DNA from 2 places in the Amycolatopsis sp. NPDC104863 genome. Region 2 is predicted to be linked to the other one. Evidence: riboswitches for the same ligand, from Rfam matches in the RefSeq annotation. Region 2 holds a riboswitch; the other holds the start of a gene.

Region 1 (6,882 bases), on a different contig from region 2:
GGTCGGGCCGGTCCAGCCCGGGCTCGGGTGCACGGCGACGCCGACCGGCTTCGAGATCACGACGATGTCGTCGTCGTCGTGCAGGATCTTCATGCCCTCGACGGGCTCGGCGACGATCTCGACCGGGTTCGCCGGCTCGGGCAGCGTGACTTCCAGGAGCCCGCCCGCGGCCAGCCGGTCGGACTTGCCCGCGGGGCGCCCGTCCAGCAGGACGTCGCCCGATTCGGCCAGTTCGGCCACCACCGTGCGGGAGAGGCCGAGCATCTTCGCGAGACCGGCGTCCACGCGCATCCCGTCGAGCCCGTCGGGCACCGGGAGCATCCGCGAGCTCACGCCTGGTCCTCCTGTGCTTCGGCCTTCTTCTTGTCCTTGGTCGACGTGCCGTCGTAGTCCTTGCCCAGCAGCGACAGCAGCACGATGAGCGCGCCGCCGACGCAGATCGCCGAGTCGGCGATGTTGAAGATCGCGAAGCCCTTGCCGTTGGGGGCGAACGCCGAGATGAAGTCGACGACGTGGCCCTGCAGGCCGCCCGGCGGGCGGAAGATCCGGTCGGTGAGGTTGCCCAGCGCCCCGGCCAGCACCAGCCCGAGACCGATCGCCCAGCCGATCGAGCGCAGCCGCCGCGACAGCCAGATGATCGCGATGACGACGGCGAGCGCGACCAGCGCCAGCACCCACGTCATCCCGGTCGCCATCGAGAACGCGGCGCCCGGGTTGCGGATCACCTGCAGGTAGATCAGCCCGCCGAGGATCCGGACCGGCTCCTTGCCCTCCAGGTTCGCGACGACCAGGTTCTTCGTCACCAGGTCGATCGCCCAGAGCACGACCGCGACCGCGAACACCCAGCCGACACGGCGCTTCGGCAGCAGCGGCTTCGCCGGGACCTCGGGGTTCTCCGGCGCGTCGGCCACGGGGTCGGGCGCCGCTTCGGCGGCGGCTTCGGTCTCGGGTTCGGAGTGGCTGGGCTCGGTGCTCACCGGTCCATTGTCCACGCCTGGTCAGGGTGCGTCGGCGGCAGTGTCGCGGGGACGCCGGAGGAGGACCGCGAACGCCGCGGCGAACAGCGCGCTCGCCGCGGTCAGCGCCCCCGTCACCGGGGTCGGCAACAGCACGCTGACCAGCGCGAACACCACGCTCACCGCGAGCACGAACCAGCTGCGCTCGTAGGCGGCCAGCACCAGCAGTCCCAGGGCCGCGACGAGCGCGCCCCGGACGTCGCCGGGCAGCCGCAGCTCCACGGCGCCGAGCAGGTCGAGCAGCGGGACGGTGGCGAGCGCGGCCAGGGTGCCGAGCACGAACCGGACGGGCCGCGGCGGGGTGCCGGCGCGGCGCAGGTGCAGCCAGTACCAGCCGGCGACGGCGAGCACCACGCACGCGAGGCCGGCGAGCCAGCCGAGCCCCGCGGGCGGCACGACGTTCGTCGCGTAGACGTCGGTGGAGTACCACCCCGTGCCCCCGACCCCGCCGGTGCCGAGCCCGACCCCGGACAGGTCCTGGGGCAGCTCGTAGGCGCGCGAGTGCACGAACTGGCCGGCCTCCGGCGTTTCCGGGACCAGGGCGACCACCGCCATCACGAGCTGCGCGAACCCCAGTGCGGCCAACGGGAACCAGTAGTCGCGCGATCTCCCCATCGGGGCAGGATAGCGCCCGCCAGCAGGACGCCGGCCGAGATCAGCACACCGGGCAGGTCCGCGACGAGGACGGCGACCGCCCCGGAAAGCACGGCGGTGGCGAGGATAAACGGACTGCGTTCCCACCCCGCGACGACGGCGAGGCCGAGCGTCGCGAGGATCGGGCCCCGGGCCGTGGCGTCGAGGCCGAACCAGCTGTAGGCGAGCAGATCCAGCAGCGGCACCGCGAGCACGACGCCGGCGGCGGCCAGCACTGCGGCTTTCGCGCCGAGCCGCCGGGCGTACCCGGCGACCACCGCGAGGAACGCGGCGATGAGCGCCCACTGCCAGGCCACCCCGATCCCACCGCGGTAGGCGATCACCGTGTCGGAAATACTGAGGAACTGCTGCGGGCCACCGTGGTCGTCGACGGTGAGCCCGAAAACACTCTGGTACGACGGCGCGGCCGGCGCGAAGTGCGACGCCAGCTCGGCGGTCACGGCCGAGCGGCGGAACAGCTCGACCGTGACCAGGACCAGCTCGGCAAAACCGAGCAGTGCCAACGAAACCCCGTGCCTCCCCATCGGCCCAGGCTAGCGCTCAGCAGAACGGCGGCAGCTCCCGCGGGTCGCCCACCGGCGCCCAGCGGCCGTCCACCTTCGTGTACTCCCAGCGCGCGCCGCGGGCGACGATCTGGCGCAGCGCCAGCACCACGCGGTCGACGTGCTCCTCGGTGCTGCCGAGGCCGAGGCTGACGCGCACCGCCTGCCGGCCGTCACCGCCGGCGACACCGATGAGCCGCTTCGCCGCGATGTGGGCGCAGAACGCACCGTCGCGCACGCCGATGCCGTACTCGGCCGACAGCACGGCCGCGAGCCAGCCGGGGTCGAAGCCGTCGACGACGAAGCTGACCGTGCCGACGCGGTCGACCGGCGCGTCGAACAACCGCAGCTCGGCGCAGCCGGGGATGCTCTCCAAACCCTTGCGCAGCCGGGTGAGCAGGGCCTGCTCGTGCGCTTCGACCGCGGCCCAGTTGCGGCTCAGGGTTTCGCAGGCGACATCGAGCGCGTACACGCCGACAGTGTTGGGCGAGCCCGCTTCGTGGCGCTCGGGCCCGTCGTTCCAGACCACGGCGTCGTCGGTGACGAGCTTGGTCGCGCCGCCGCCGGCGAGGTACGGCTGGGCGGCGCGCAGCCAGTCGGCGCGGCCGATCAGCGCGCCGGCGCCGAATGGCGCGTACAGCTTGTGGCCGGAGAGGGCGACGTAGTCGACGTCCAGCTCCTTGATCGAGACGCGGCGGTGCGGGGCGAGCTGGGCGGCGTCGAGCGCGATGCGGGCGCCGTGTTTCCGTGCCACCGCGGCGATTTCGGCGACCGGGAGCAGCTCACCGGTCACATTGGACGCTCCGGTGACGACCACCAGGCGCGGTCCTTCGGGGCAGCCGGCGAGCGCTTCGTCCACAGCGGACACCGCGGCGAGGCGGGTGCGCGGGGTCGGGATCCGCCGGACGTGCGGGCCCCGCCACGGAAGCAGCGCCGCGTGGTGCTCGGTGTCGAACACGACCACCGAGGTGCGCGGCGGGAGGCTGCGGGCGAGCAGGTTGAAGGAGTCCGTGGTGTTGCGCGTGAACACGACGGTGTCGGTCCGGCGCGCGCCGACAAACCGGCGCAGGGTGTCACGGGTGCGCTCGTAGAGCTTCGTCGACACCTGCGACGCGAAGCCCGCGCCGCGGTGGACGCTGGCGTACCAGGGCAGGAACTCGTCGACGGCGCCGCGGACGGCCTCCAGGCACGGCGCGCTCGCCGCGTGGTCGAGGTTGGCGTAGCCGATCTCGCCGCCGGTGACGAGCGGGACCCGCAGCGACGCGCCGGCGACGGCCGGGATTTCCTGCGGGACAACGGTTTCGACGAGCTCGACGGGAGCGACGGTGCTGGTGCGGTCGATGGCGAGAGTCATCGGTGCCTCCTCGGCAGTCCGGGGGACCCCGGCGAGGGGCCCGCGCTTGCCCGTCGCACGACGCGACCGGCCCGGTCTTCACCCGGGGCACCCCACCGCGGTAGGAGGGTTGCCGGCCAGCAAGCCGGGGCTTGACGCTGGCACTCATGACCTGGCTCGAAGGTAACCGAAACCGGACGCGGCGGCCAACCCCCGGTTCGCATTCTGAGACGCCGCTCACAGGACTGCGCAGGATGCGAGAAGGGTCAGAGCTTCGCGCGGAAGTGGCCCGGCAGCTGCGTGACGGCGTTGTCCGCGAGGTGCGTCGCGGTGCCCTGGTACTGCTCGGATCCGGCGGTGAAGCGCCAGCCGCCCAGGGTCTTCCCGTCGACCGGCTCGCCGTGGGCCGCGGCGACCGCCGTCGAAACCTCGGCGAAGGACTTGCCGTCCCAGTTCGCCGCCGGGGCGTCCGGCAGCGTCCAGAGCGTGAAGTGGACGTGCGCGCCGGTGCTGCTGCCGCCGCACGGGAGCGCGTTGCCGGTCGAGCCGAGCTCGGCCCCGGCCTCGACCTGCTCACCGTCGGTGACCTTGATGGCCTCCATGTGGTAGTACCCGGTCCGCCAGCCGCCGGCGTGGTCGATGGTCACCCAGTCGCCGCCCGCGCAGTGCTGGAGGTGCACGGTGCCGGCCAGCGGGGCCCGCACGGTGCGGTCGGCCGGGCTGAAGTCGACGGCGTTCTTGACCCCGGTGCTGCCGTCGTCGGAGTGGATGCCGGCCGAGTACACCTGCTGGCCCGCCTTGAACGGCAGGGCCAGGGCCGGGAACGGCGCCACTTCGGCGCTCGCGGCCGGCGCGGCGAGCAGCCCGCAGGCGGCGGTCATCACGGCGGCCAGAACCGCCCCACGAACATGCAGCTTCGTCACCGTGCGTACTCCTTTGGCTGTTCACTCACCCATTCGAACTAACCGGATCGAGCGCACAGTAGGCCAAAGGTTGGATCACTGGGAAGATCACACGGCGTTTTTATGCCCGACGATCACCCTCACGGAAAAAGATCACCAGGTCAGCACGAGAACCGGACAAGGACCGGACAAGACGCAGGCCAGCGCCAGCCCAGTCGTCCGATCGATCACGGACCGGCCACGACCACGAACGGGCTAACGGCCCGACTCGCCCTTCCAGCGGGCCAGGCGCCCGGCCCGGTCCACCGCGCGGAGCCGGCGTTCGACGGTGTCGCGGACGACGCTCGTCGTGACGACCAGCAGCTGGTCGTGCTCCTGCAGCCGGCTCGTCTTCTGCGGGGTGAAGCCGGCGCCTTCGCGCACGACCAGGCTGACCGTCGCCCCGACCGGCAGGCGCAGCTCGGACAGGTACACGCCGTGCAGCTTCGACCCGGGCTGGATGCGGACCTGCAGCAGCTCGGCGCCCAGCTCGTCCAGCGGCGCGGAGTCGACCTCGATCTCGTGCGGCTCGGACTTCTTGGACAGCCCGAGCCAGCGCGCGAGCGGCCCGAGCGTCGCCCCCTGGAGCAGCGTCAGCACGATGACCAGCACGAACACCGCGTCGACCAGTCGTTGCGCGCCCGGCAGCCCCTGCGAGAGCGGGATCATCGCGAGCACGATCGGCACCGCGCCGCGCAGCCCGGCCCACGACAGGAACACCTGTTCCCGCCACGGCAGCTTGAACGGCAGCATCGACAGCACGACGGACACCGGCCGGGCCAGCAGCAGCACGACGGCGCCCGCGACCAGGCCCGGCACCAGCGTCTCGAGCAGCCGGCTCGGTGAGGCGAACAGCCCGAGCAGCACGAACAGCCCGATCTGCGCCAGCCAGCCGAGCCCTTCGGCGAACGACAGCGTGTCCGAGCGGTGCGGCAGCCGCGAGTTGCCGAGCACCAGCGCGGCGACGTAGGTGGCGAGCAGCCCGGACGCGTGCGCCAGCTGCCCGGACGAGTACGCCACGACGCACACCGCGACGGTGGCGAGCGGGTAGAGACCGGTCGCCGGCAGCGCGGCCCGCCGCAGCGCGATCCCGCCGAGCCAGCCGAAGGCGAGCCCGATGGCCAGGCCCGCGCCCAGCTCGTAGACCACCAGCAGCGGCAGCGTCCAATCCACAGTGGTGCCTTCGGCCAGCACGACGACGGCGATGTAGGCCGGCGCGTCGTTGATGCCGGACTCCAGCTCCAGCGCGCCGACGAGCCGTTTGCCGACACCGGCCGTGCGCAGCACCGAGAAGACCGCCGCCGCGTCCGTCGAGGCGAGGACCGCGCCCCACAGCAGGGCGAACCGCCAGTCCAGGCCCAGCAGGAAGTGCAGGGCTGCGCCGGTGACCGCGATGCTGACCACGACGGCCACAATGGACAGTGCGATTCCGATGCCCAGCGCGGGTTTCACCGCCGACCACCGGGTCGTCAGCCCGCCTTCGGCGAGGATCATGACGAGCGCGGCGAGCCCCAGCGACTGGGTCAGCTCGGGGTTGTCGAACCGGATGCCGAAGCCGGCTTCGCCCAGCAGCACGCCCATCGCGAGGTAGAGCAGCAGCGAGGGCAGGCCGAGCCGGATCGACACGCGCACGGCGAGCACGGAGGCGAGCAGCACGACACCGCCGATGCCGAGCAGCACGGGAAGCTGGTCCATGCCGCCTCCCTCCGAGTGCCGTGGGCCCTCAGAATAGTGAGGCGGTGGGGTTAACTCGTTCGTGTACCGCTGGGGCGCGTCGCGGACGCGGTGTGTTAAGGCCCACCGAGCGCGGTGAGGTCGACACCGAGCGCCGCGAACGGCTTCTCCGCCGCGGGAAGCACCTTCACGGCGCGATGTCCGTCGTGGCCGACCCAGCCGGCGTCGACGGCCCGCTCGAGCAGCGCCGCGGGCAGCGCGCCGGCGAGGTGGTCGCGCCGCTCCGTCCAATCCAGACAGTCGCGCAGCAGCGGCCGCCGCCCGGCCGCGACCGGCACCCCGAGGTCGTCGAGCACCTCGCGGCCACGGCCGGTCAGCGCGAGCCCGTCGCCGGCGTCGATCAGGCCGGTGGCCAGCATGCCGTCGCGGAGGGCGACGCCGAGAACACCGGCGAGGTGGTCGTAACAGGTGCGCGCGAAGCCGAGCCGCTTCACCCGCAGTGACGACTTCAGGCTCGTGACCGGCCGGTGCTCGGCGTGCTGGGCCAGGTGCTCGATCAGCTCGGCGACCCGCGGGTCGGCGATCCGGACGTAGGACGCGCGGCCCTGCTTGACCCGGGCGACGAACCCGGCGTCGGTCAGCCGCGTGACGTGCTCACTCGCCGTCGACAGCGCGATGCCGGCCGCCTTCGCCAGCTCACCGACGGTCCAGGCCCGCCCGTC
Region 2 (6,882 bases):
TGGCATTGCTTGTCGGCCGACAAGCAATGCATCCACAGCTTACCTCGGGGGTCCGTCATGACCACAGCCGCACCACCACGCACGGCGAGCCGCTGGCTCGCCCTCGGCGCGCTGGGCCTGGCCCAGCTCATGGTCGTGCTCGACACGACCGTCGTGAACATCGCCCTGCCGTCGGCCCAGCACGCGCTGGGCATGTCCGACACCGGCCGCCAGTGGACGATTTCCGCGTACACGCTGGCCTTCGGCGGCCTGCTGCTGCTCGGCGGCCGGCTCGCCGACCGGATCGGCCGCCGCACCACGCTGATGGTCGGGGTCGCCGGGTTCGCCGTCGCGTCCGCGATCGGCGGCGCCGCGCCGTCGCCGGCGTGGCTTATCGGCGCGCGGGCCGCGCAGGGCGTGTTCGCGGCGCTGCTCGCGCCGTCGACGATGTCCCTGCTGACGCTGACCTTCACCGAACCGCGTGAACGCGCGAAGGCGTTCGGGATCTTCAGCGCCATCATGATGTCCGGCTCCGCGCTCGGGCTCACCGTCGGCGGCGCGCTGACGGAGTTCCTCGACTGGCGCTGGAGCCTCTACGTCAACGTGCCGATCGCCGTGCTGGCCGGGCTGGGCGCCTGGTTCGCCGTGCCCGCGGCCGCCGCGCACCGGGAGACCAAGCTGGACTGGACCAGTGCGCTGCTCAGCTGCGGCGGGATCGTGCTGCTCGTGCACGCACTGTCCGAAGTGGCCACTGAGGGCTGGAACTCCTTGGTGGTACTGGGTTCCCTGGCGGCGTCCATTGTGCTGCTCGGACTGTTCGTGCGCCGGCAGGCCCGGCACCCGCACCCGCTGCTGCCGCTCACGGTGGTGCGCGACCGCGCCCGCGCCGTCGTGTACCTGACGATCGGGGCGGCGTCGTTCGGCGCGTTCGGGATGTTCCTGTTCCTGACCTACCAGCTGCAGGTCGTGATGGGGTACGGCGCGCTGGCCGCGGCGCTGGCGTTCCTGCCGACGCTCGGCGCGAACATGCTGACGTCCACGCAGGTGTCGAGCCGGCTGCTGGCCCGCGTCGGCCCGCGGCCGCTGCTGGCGGGCGGGCTGTTCGTGCTCGGCTGCGGGCTCCTGCTCGCCACACGGCTGACGCCGGACGCGTCGTACGTCGCGGTGATCCTGCCGATGCAGCTGCTGCTGGGGGTCGGCGCCGGGCTGAGCATGCCGGTGGTGCTGAACGTCGCGACCCGCGGGGTCGGCGCGCGTGACGCGGGCGCGGCGTCGGCGTTCGTGACGACGTCACAGCAGGTGGGGGCCTCGCTCGGGACGGCGGCGCTGAACACGATCGCCACCGCGGCGGCGGCCGGGCTGACCACGCCGGCGGCGATCGTCCACGGTTACACGACGGCCGCGGCCTGGGCGGCGGGCCTCATCGGCGCCGCGGCACTCACCGCGTTGCTGGTCCTGCCTCGCGGCACCCGCTGACCAGAGCCGCCCCCCTGCGGCGCAGGGGGGCCGCTGCAGGTCAGGCGGCCGCGACACCCTGGGGGCCGCGAGCCGTGTGCGTGACGTGGCCACCGCGCTCGGTGACCCACGCGAGGGCCGCGTCGGCGCGCTCGCCGCGGACGCCGAGGCGGAAGCGGCCGACCGGGGTGTCGCCGATCCGGGTCAGGCCGCCGCCGATGGTGGCGAACTCGACGTCGAACCGGCCCGCCGCCTCGGGCAGCAACGCGCCGACCGACGCGAAGCCGACCAGCACGACGTCGACCGAGCGGTCGTAACGCGCGCCCTGCGAGCGGGGGGTCTCGATGGCCGGCAGCAGCGCCTGCGCGGTGCGGCTGGCGGGGTTGGAGATCAGGTCGAGCACCGTGCCGCGCTCGACGACCGTGCCGTCCTCCAGCACCGCGACGTCGTCGCAGACCCGGCGGACCACCCCGGCGTCCGGCGTGGTGACCACCACGGTGACCCCCAGCTCGGACCGGGCCCGGTCGAGCACGGTGAGCACCGCGCCGGCCTCCTCCGGGTCGACACCGGCGGTCGGGTCGTCCGCGAGCAGCACGGCGGGGGCCGCCGCGAGCGCCTTCGCGACCGCGACCCGGCGTAGCTGACCGACGGACAGTTCCGAGGGGCGCTGCGCGGCGCGCGGCGTCAGGCCGACGAGGTCGAGCAGGGAGCCGACCCGGCTGCGGCGCTGCGGGCCGTCGACCCCGAGCTGCTCCAGCGGGGAGGCGATGTTGCCGGCGATGGTGCGCTCGGCGATCAGCTCCGGCTTCGAGCCGACGATCCCCAGCTGGCGGCGGATCTCCCGCAGCCGGCGGCCGTCGAGGGTGCCGGTGTTGAGGCCGTCGAGCCGGACGACACCACGGTCGGGACGCTCCTGCAGCGCGATGCAGCGGGCGAGGACGGACTTGCCCGAACCGGCGGGACCGACCACGCCGAACAGCGAGCCGGCCTGGACGTCGACGCTCACGTCGCGCAGGGCGACGACCGAGTTTCCGTTGGTGGCGAAGGATTTGGACAGGTTTTCGACGGTGATCACGAAGGCTCCAGAAAACGGGGCGCGCTCACTCGGAGGCGCCCGGCCGCATGCGAAATCCGTCCTCTATGGACGGTGCGAGAAGAAGAGGTGGACCGGCTCGGGAAAGCTCAGTTGGAGCGTCGACATGCGGTCACGGAGCGGCGGCCTTCGTCGACTACGCGACGCCTGGTCAGCAGCAGGGGGCGAGCTACCCTCTTCATCGGAAACGGCCTCCATCGGTCCTGGCGGTAGCACCTGCCCTGTGGAGGGTGGTTGCTGCGACTTCGGCGAGCCAGGTCTCTCAGTCGCTCGGGATGGACATACTGAGTAAACCGATCCCGCAGAGCGAACGCAAGCCCGTTGGCCCAGATCACACGACTGGCGGCGTCCGGATGGCGAGACGCGCACGCCGGGAGACGTCGGCGAGCACCCTGCCGGTTGACATCCACAGTGGACGTCGCCCGGGGCTAGCGGGCGGCGGCGAGCCGGGCGAAGTCGTGGACGTCGAGCTGCTCGCCGCGCGTCTTCGGGTCGATCCCGGCGGCCGCCAGCAGCTCGCCGGCGCGCTCGGCCGAGCCCGCCCAGCCCGCCAGCGCGGCCCGGAGCGTCTTCCTGCGCTGTGAGAAAGCGGCGTCGACGAGCCCGAAGAGCCGCTCCCGGTCGTCGGACGCCGGCGCGTCGCCGCGCTCGAAGGCGACGAGCGCGGAGTCGACGTTCGGTACCGGCCAGAACACCGAGCGTGGCACCGCGGCGACCTTGCGCGCCGGGCCGTACCAGGCGAGCTTGACGCTCGGCACGCCGTAGATCCGGCTGCCCGGGCCGGCCGCCATCCGGTCGGCGACCTCGGTCTGGACCATCACGAGGCCGGAGGTGAGCGACGGCACTTCGGCGAGCAGGTGCAACACGACCGGCACAGCGACGTTGTAGGGGAGGTTGGCGACGAGGGCGGTCGGCGCCGGCAGCTCGGCGTCGGTGACGCGCATGGCGTCGGCCTCGAGGACGGTGAGCCGCTCGGCGGCGTCCGGCCCCCGCTCGGCGACGGTCTTCGGCAGCCGTTCGGCGAGCTTGGGATCGATCTCGACGGCGACGACCCGCGCGCCGGTGGCGAGCAGCCCCAGCGTCAGCGACCCGAGGCCGGGCCCGACCTCGAGCACGACGTCGTCCGGACCGACCGAGGCGAGCTCGACGATCCGGCGGACGGTGTTGGGATCGTGCACGAAGTTCTGCCCGAGCTTCTTCGTCGGCCGCACGTCGAGTTCGGCCGCCAGCCCGCGGATCTCGGCAGGTCCCAGCAGTTCAACCACCGGCCGAGCTTACCGATGGGCCATCTCGCGCCCCCGGACGGTCGGTTCGCGGTGATCGAGGACGGAACTCACGTGATCAGGAGCGGAACTCGCGTGATTGAGCGCGGAACTCGCGTGATTGGAGGGGCATCTCGCGTGATTGAGCAGGCATCACGCGTGACTGGGCGGGCATCGGGTGTGATGCCCCGCCAATCACAGGTGATGCCCCTCCGGACACGCGTGATGCCCCTCGGCGCACGCGAAAAGGCCCCCGTCCGGGGAGGACGGGGGCCGGTTCGGGAGTTCGTCAGGCCTTCTTGCCGCAGACCGGCCAGGCGCCGTAACCGCCGCGGGCGTCGCGGACCTTCTCGGCCACCGAGATCTGCTGCTCGCGCGTCGCCTGGCTCGGCAGCGCCGCGTACTGGGAGCCGCCGTAGGCGTTCCAGGTCTGCTTGTCGAACTGGAGGCCGCCGTAGTAGCCGTTGCCGGTGTTGGTGGCCCAGTTGCCGCCCGACTCGCACTGCGCGATGCGGTCCCACGAGGACGCGTCGCCGATGACCGGGTTCGCCGGCTTCTTCGTGCCGACGTGGATGATCTTCGGCTTGGCCTCCGTGATGACCTGCTCGGAGACGCTCTCGCGCGAGACCTCTTTGCCGTTCTTCTGCGTGACCTTGTAGGTCACCATCTTCTCGCCGGGCGTGCCGGGGTCCTCGACCTCGGTCTTGCCCTTCTCGAGGTTCGGGTCGTCGACCTTCTGCTCGGGCGGGTCGATGGTCTCCTTCTGGACGACCGTCGAGACGCCGGTGCGGCTGATGTGCACCTCGGCGCCGTCGGTCAGCTTGACGTCCAGACCACCTTCGGCGGCGTCCTCCGGGCCCAGGGTGAGCTTGTACTCGCCCAGGAACTCCTTCGTGGTGACCGCGGTCGTCTTGACCGGCTTCGGCGCGTTCGCGCCGTCGTACAGCGTGATGTTCTTGAGGGTCTTGATCTCGACGGTGGCGCCCTGGAGGGGCAGCTCGCCGTCCTTCGCCATCGACATCCACGTGCCGGGCTTGTCCATGCCGGTCATGCCGAGCTGGCTGAGCGCCTCACCGAGGTGGGTCGCGCGGACCCAGGAGGTGTGCTCCGCGCCGTCGACGATCATCTTCAGCTGGCGGCCGCGCTCGAGCTTGATGACCCCGCCGTCGCCGACCTCGGCCTGCGGGGACGGGGAGAGCGAGTCGTGCGCGCCGACGGACAGGCCCGCGTCCTCGAGCACCTCGCCGACGGTGTCGCCGAACGAGTGCACGGTCTGCTGCTGGCCGTCGACGTCGACGGTGACGCTCTTGTTCATCGCCAGCGCGGCGGCGCCACCACCGGCGATGCTGATCATGACGCTGAGGACGGCGCCCTTGAGGAACCGGCGCTTCCAGACCTTGGTGGTCTCGCGCAGCCCCTCGTCCAGCATGGCCCGCTTGGCCTGCGGGGACGCGGTGCGGTCCGCCTCGATCTCGTCCGGGATGACGATCGGCGGCAGGTAGGTCGTCTCGGCGTTGATGAGCCGGATCAGCTCGTCGACGTCGACGTCGATCTCGGCCATCATCGCGTCGGCGTCGGGGCCGAGCGCGGCGAGGATGTCCTGCTGCGTGATGTTCGGGTCGTCGGAGAAGTCGAGCTGGCCGTACGCGGTGTCCTCGAAATAGCTCCGTTCGAGGACGGCGGAGCGTGCTCCAGCCTGTCTGCTACCTGTCACCGGGGATCGTTCCCTTTCACGAGACGGCGGTCGGGGGCGCCGTCTCTACGACTGGGCGTGACGATCGGAAGCTGCTGAGCGCAGGCCCGACCGGCACGATCACGGGACAGTAACGGGTCTCGGCGGGTTGCGCAAACACCCCCCGGAGTGTCGTGATCTGGGTCACTAGATCGAGTGGGCGATCAAGGAACACCGATGTCGCAGTGCGTTTATCCCGTTGTGACACTGGGGAGTCGGTAGACCCGCTCGGCAGTGGTCCGGACCGATTCGGCGACTTCGTGGACAGCTTCGCCCCTGAGCGCCGCGAGGTGACGGACGGTGTAAGCCGCGCCGAACGGCTCGTTCGGCCGCCCTCGGAACGGGTGGGGGGTCAGAAACGGCGCGTCGGTTTCGACCAGGTACTGGTCCGCCGGGCAGAGCCGGGCCGCCTCGTGGAGCCCCTTCGCGTTCTTGAACGTCACCGTGCCCGCGAAGGAAAGGACGTACCCCGCGTCGACGCACTTGCGGGCCATTTCCGCGTCCCCGGAAAAACAATGGAAGATTACGGCATTCGGCGCATTCTCTTCGGCCAGGATGCGCAGCACGTCGTCGTGGGCCTCGCGGTCGTGGATCATCAGCGGCTTGTCCAGCCGCTTCGCGAGGTCGATGTGCCAGCGGAACGCCTCCTGCTGGGCGTCGTGCGGCGAGTAGTCCCAGTAGTAGTCGAGGCCGGTCTCGCCGACGGCGACCACGCGGTCCTGGCCGGCCAGGCGCTCCACTTCGGACTTCTCGGCCTCGCCGAAGGCCTTGGTCCGCGTCGGGTGGATCGCGACCGCGGCCCACACGCGCGGGTCCCAGGTCGCGGCCTCGGTGGCCCAGCGGGCGGAGGCGAGGTCGTCGGCGACCGTGACGACGCGGGCGACACCGGCGCGCTCGGCGCGGTCGACCATGGCCGTGACTTCGGCCGCGGTGACCGCGCCGCACGCGTCGAGATGGGTGTGCGCGTCCACCACCGACACCGGGAGCCTGTCCGGGACAGGCGGCAGCTCGCGCTTCTCGTCACCCATGCACTACCTCTTACTCCTTGACGATCGGTGCCCACTCCGGGCCGGTCTCACCCAGCGCCGGGTCGAGCTTCGTGAACAGCGGCGACGGCTTGGCCAGCGGCTTGCCGACCTCGATCGGCTTCGACTCCCACTTCGCCTGCTCGGCCGCGTAGTCGCCGGTGAGGATCGGGTTGACCCGGCCGTCGATGTCGAGGTCGTCGACCTCCTTGAGCTCCGGCTGGGCGGCCCAGACGCCGGTGCCGCCGAGGGCCTCGTGGACCTTCTGGGCCGAGTGCGGCAGGAACGGCGTCAGCAGCGTGTTCGCGTCGGAGACCACCTGCAGCGCGGTGTGCA

Evidence for each region. A riboswitch is a leader RNA that binds a small molecule or an ion and turns the genes downstream of it on or off. The one in region 2 is predicted to bind S-adenosylmethionine.
Region 1: linked by a shared signal. The riboswitch ahead of ACZ63J_RS40115 (aminotransferase class V-fold PLP-dependent enzyme) and the one ahead of ACZ63J_RS26520 (methionine ABC transporter ATP-binding protein) in region 2 are both predicted to bind S-adenosylmethionine.

Annotation. Positions count from the first base shown of each region.
Region 1 covers NZ_JBVJOW010000009.1:307,450-314,331, reverse strand. The annotation lists gene ACZ63J_RS40135 (RluA family pseudouridine synthase) at 1-333, opposite strand, end outside; gene lspA (signal peptidase II) at 330-911, opposite strand; gene ACZ63J_RS40125 (hypothetical protein) at 999-1,631, opposite strand; gene ACZ63J_RS40120 (hypothetical protein) at 1,571-2,194, opposite strand; gene ACZ63J_RS40115 (aminotransferase class V-fold PLP-dependent enzyme) at 2,211-3,566, opposite strand; SAM riboswitch class IV at 3,604-3,718, opposite strand; gene ACZ63J_RS40110 (M23 family metallopeptidase) at 3,812-4,468, opposite strand; gene ACZ63J_RS40105 (potassium/proton antiporter) at 4,703-6,181, opposite strand; gene ACZ63J_RS40100 (ArsR/SmtB family transcription factor) at 6,277-6,882, opposite strand, start outside.
Region 2 covers NZ_JBVJOW010000004.1:1,020,248-1,027,129, reverse strand. The annotation lists gene ACZ63J_RS26525 (MFS transporter) at 58-1,455, shown strand; gene ACZ63J_RS26520 (methionine ABC transporter ATP-binding protein) at 1,496-2,509, opposite strand; SAM riboswitch class I at 2,703-2,809, opposite strand; gene rsmA (16S rRNA (adenine(1518)-N(6)/adenine(1519)-N(6))-dimethyltransferase RsmA) at 2,956-3,792, opposite strand; gene ACZ63J_RS26510 (transglycosylase family protein) at 4,079-5,503, opposite strand; gene ACZ63J_RS26505 (TatD family hydrolase) at 5,713-6,549, opposite strand; gene metG (methionine--tRNA ligase) at 6,560-6,882, opposite strand, start outside.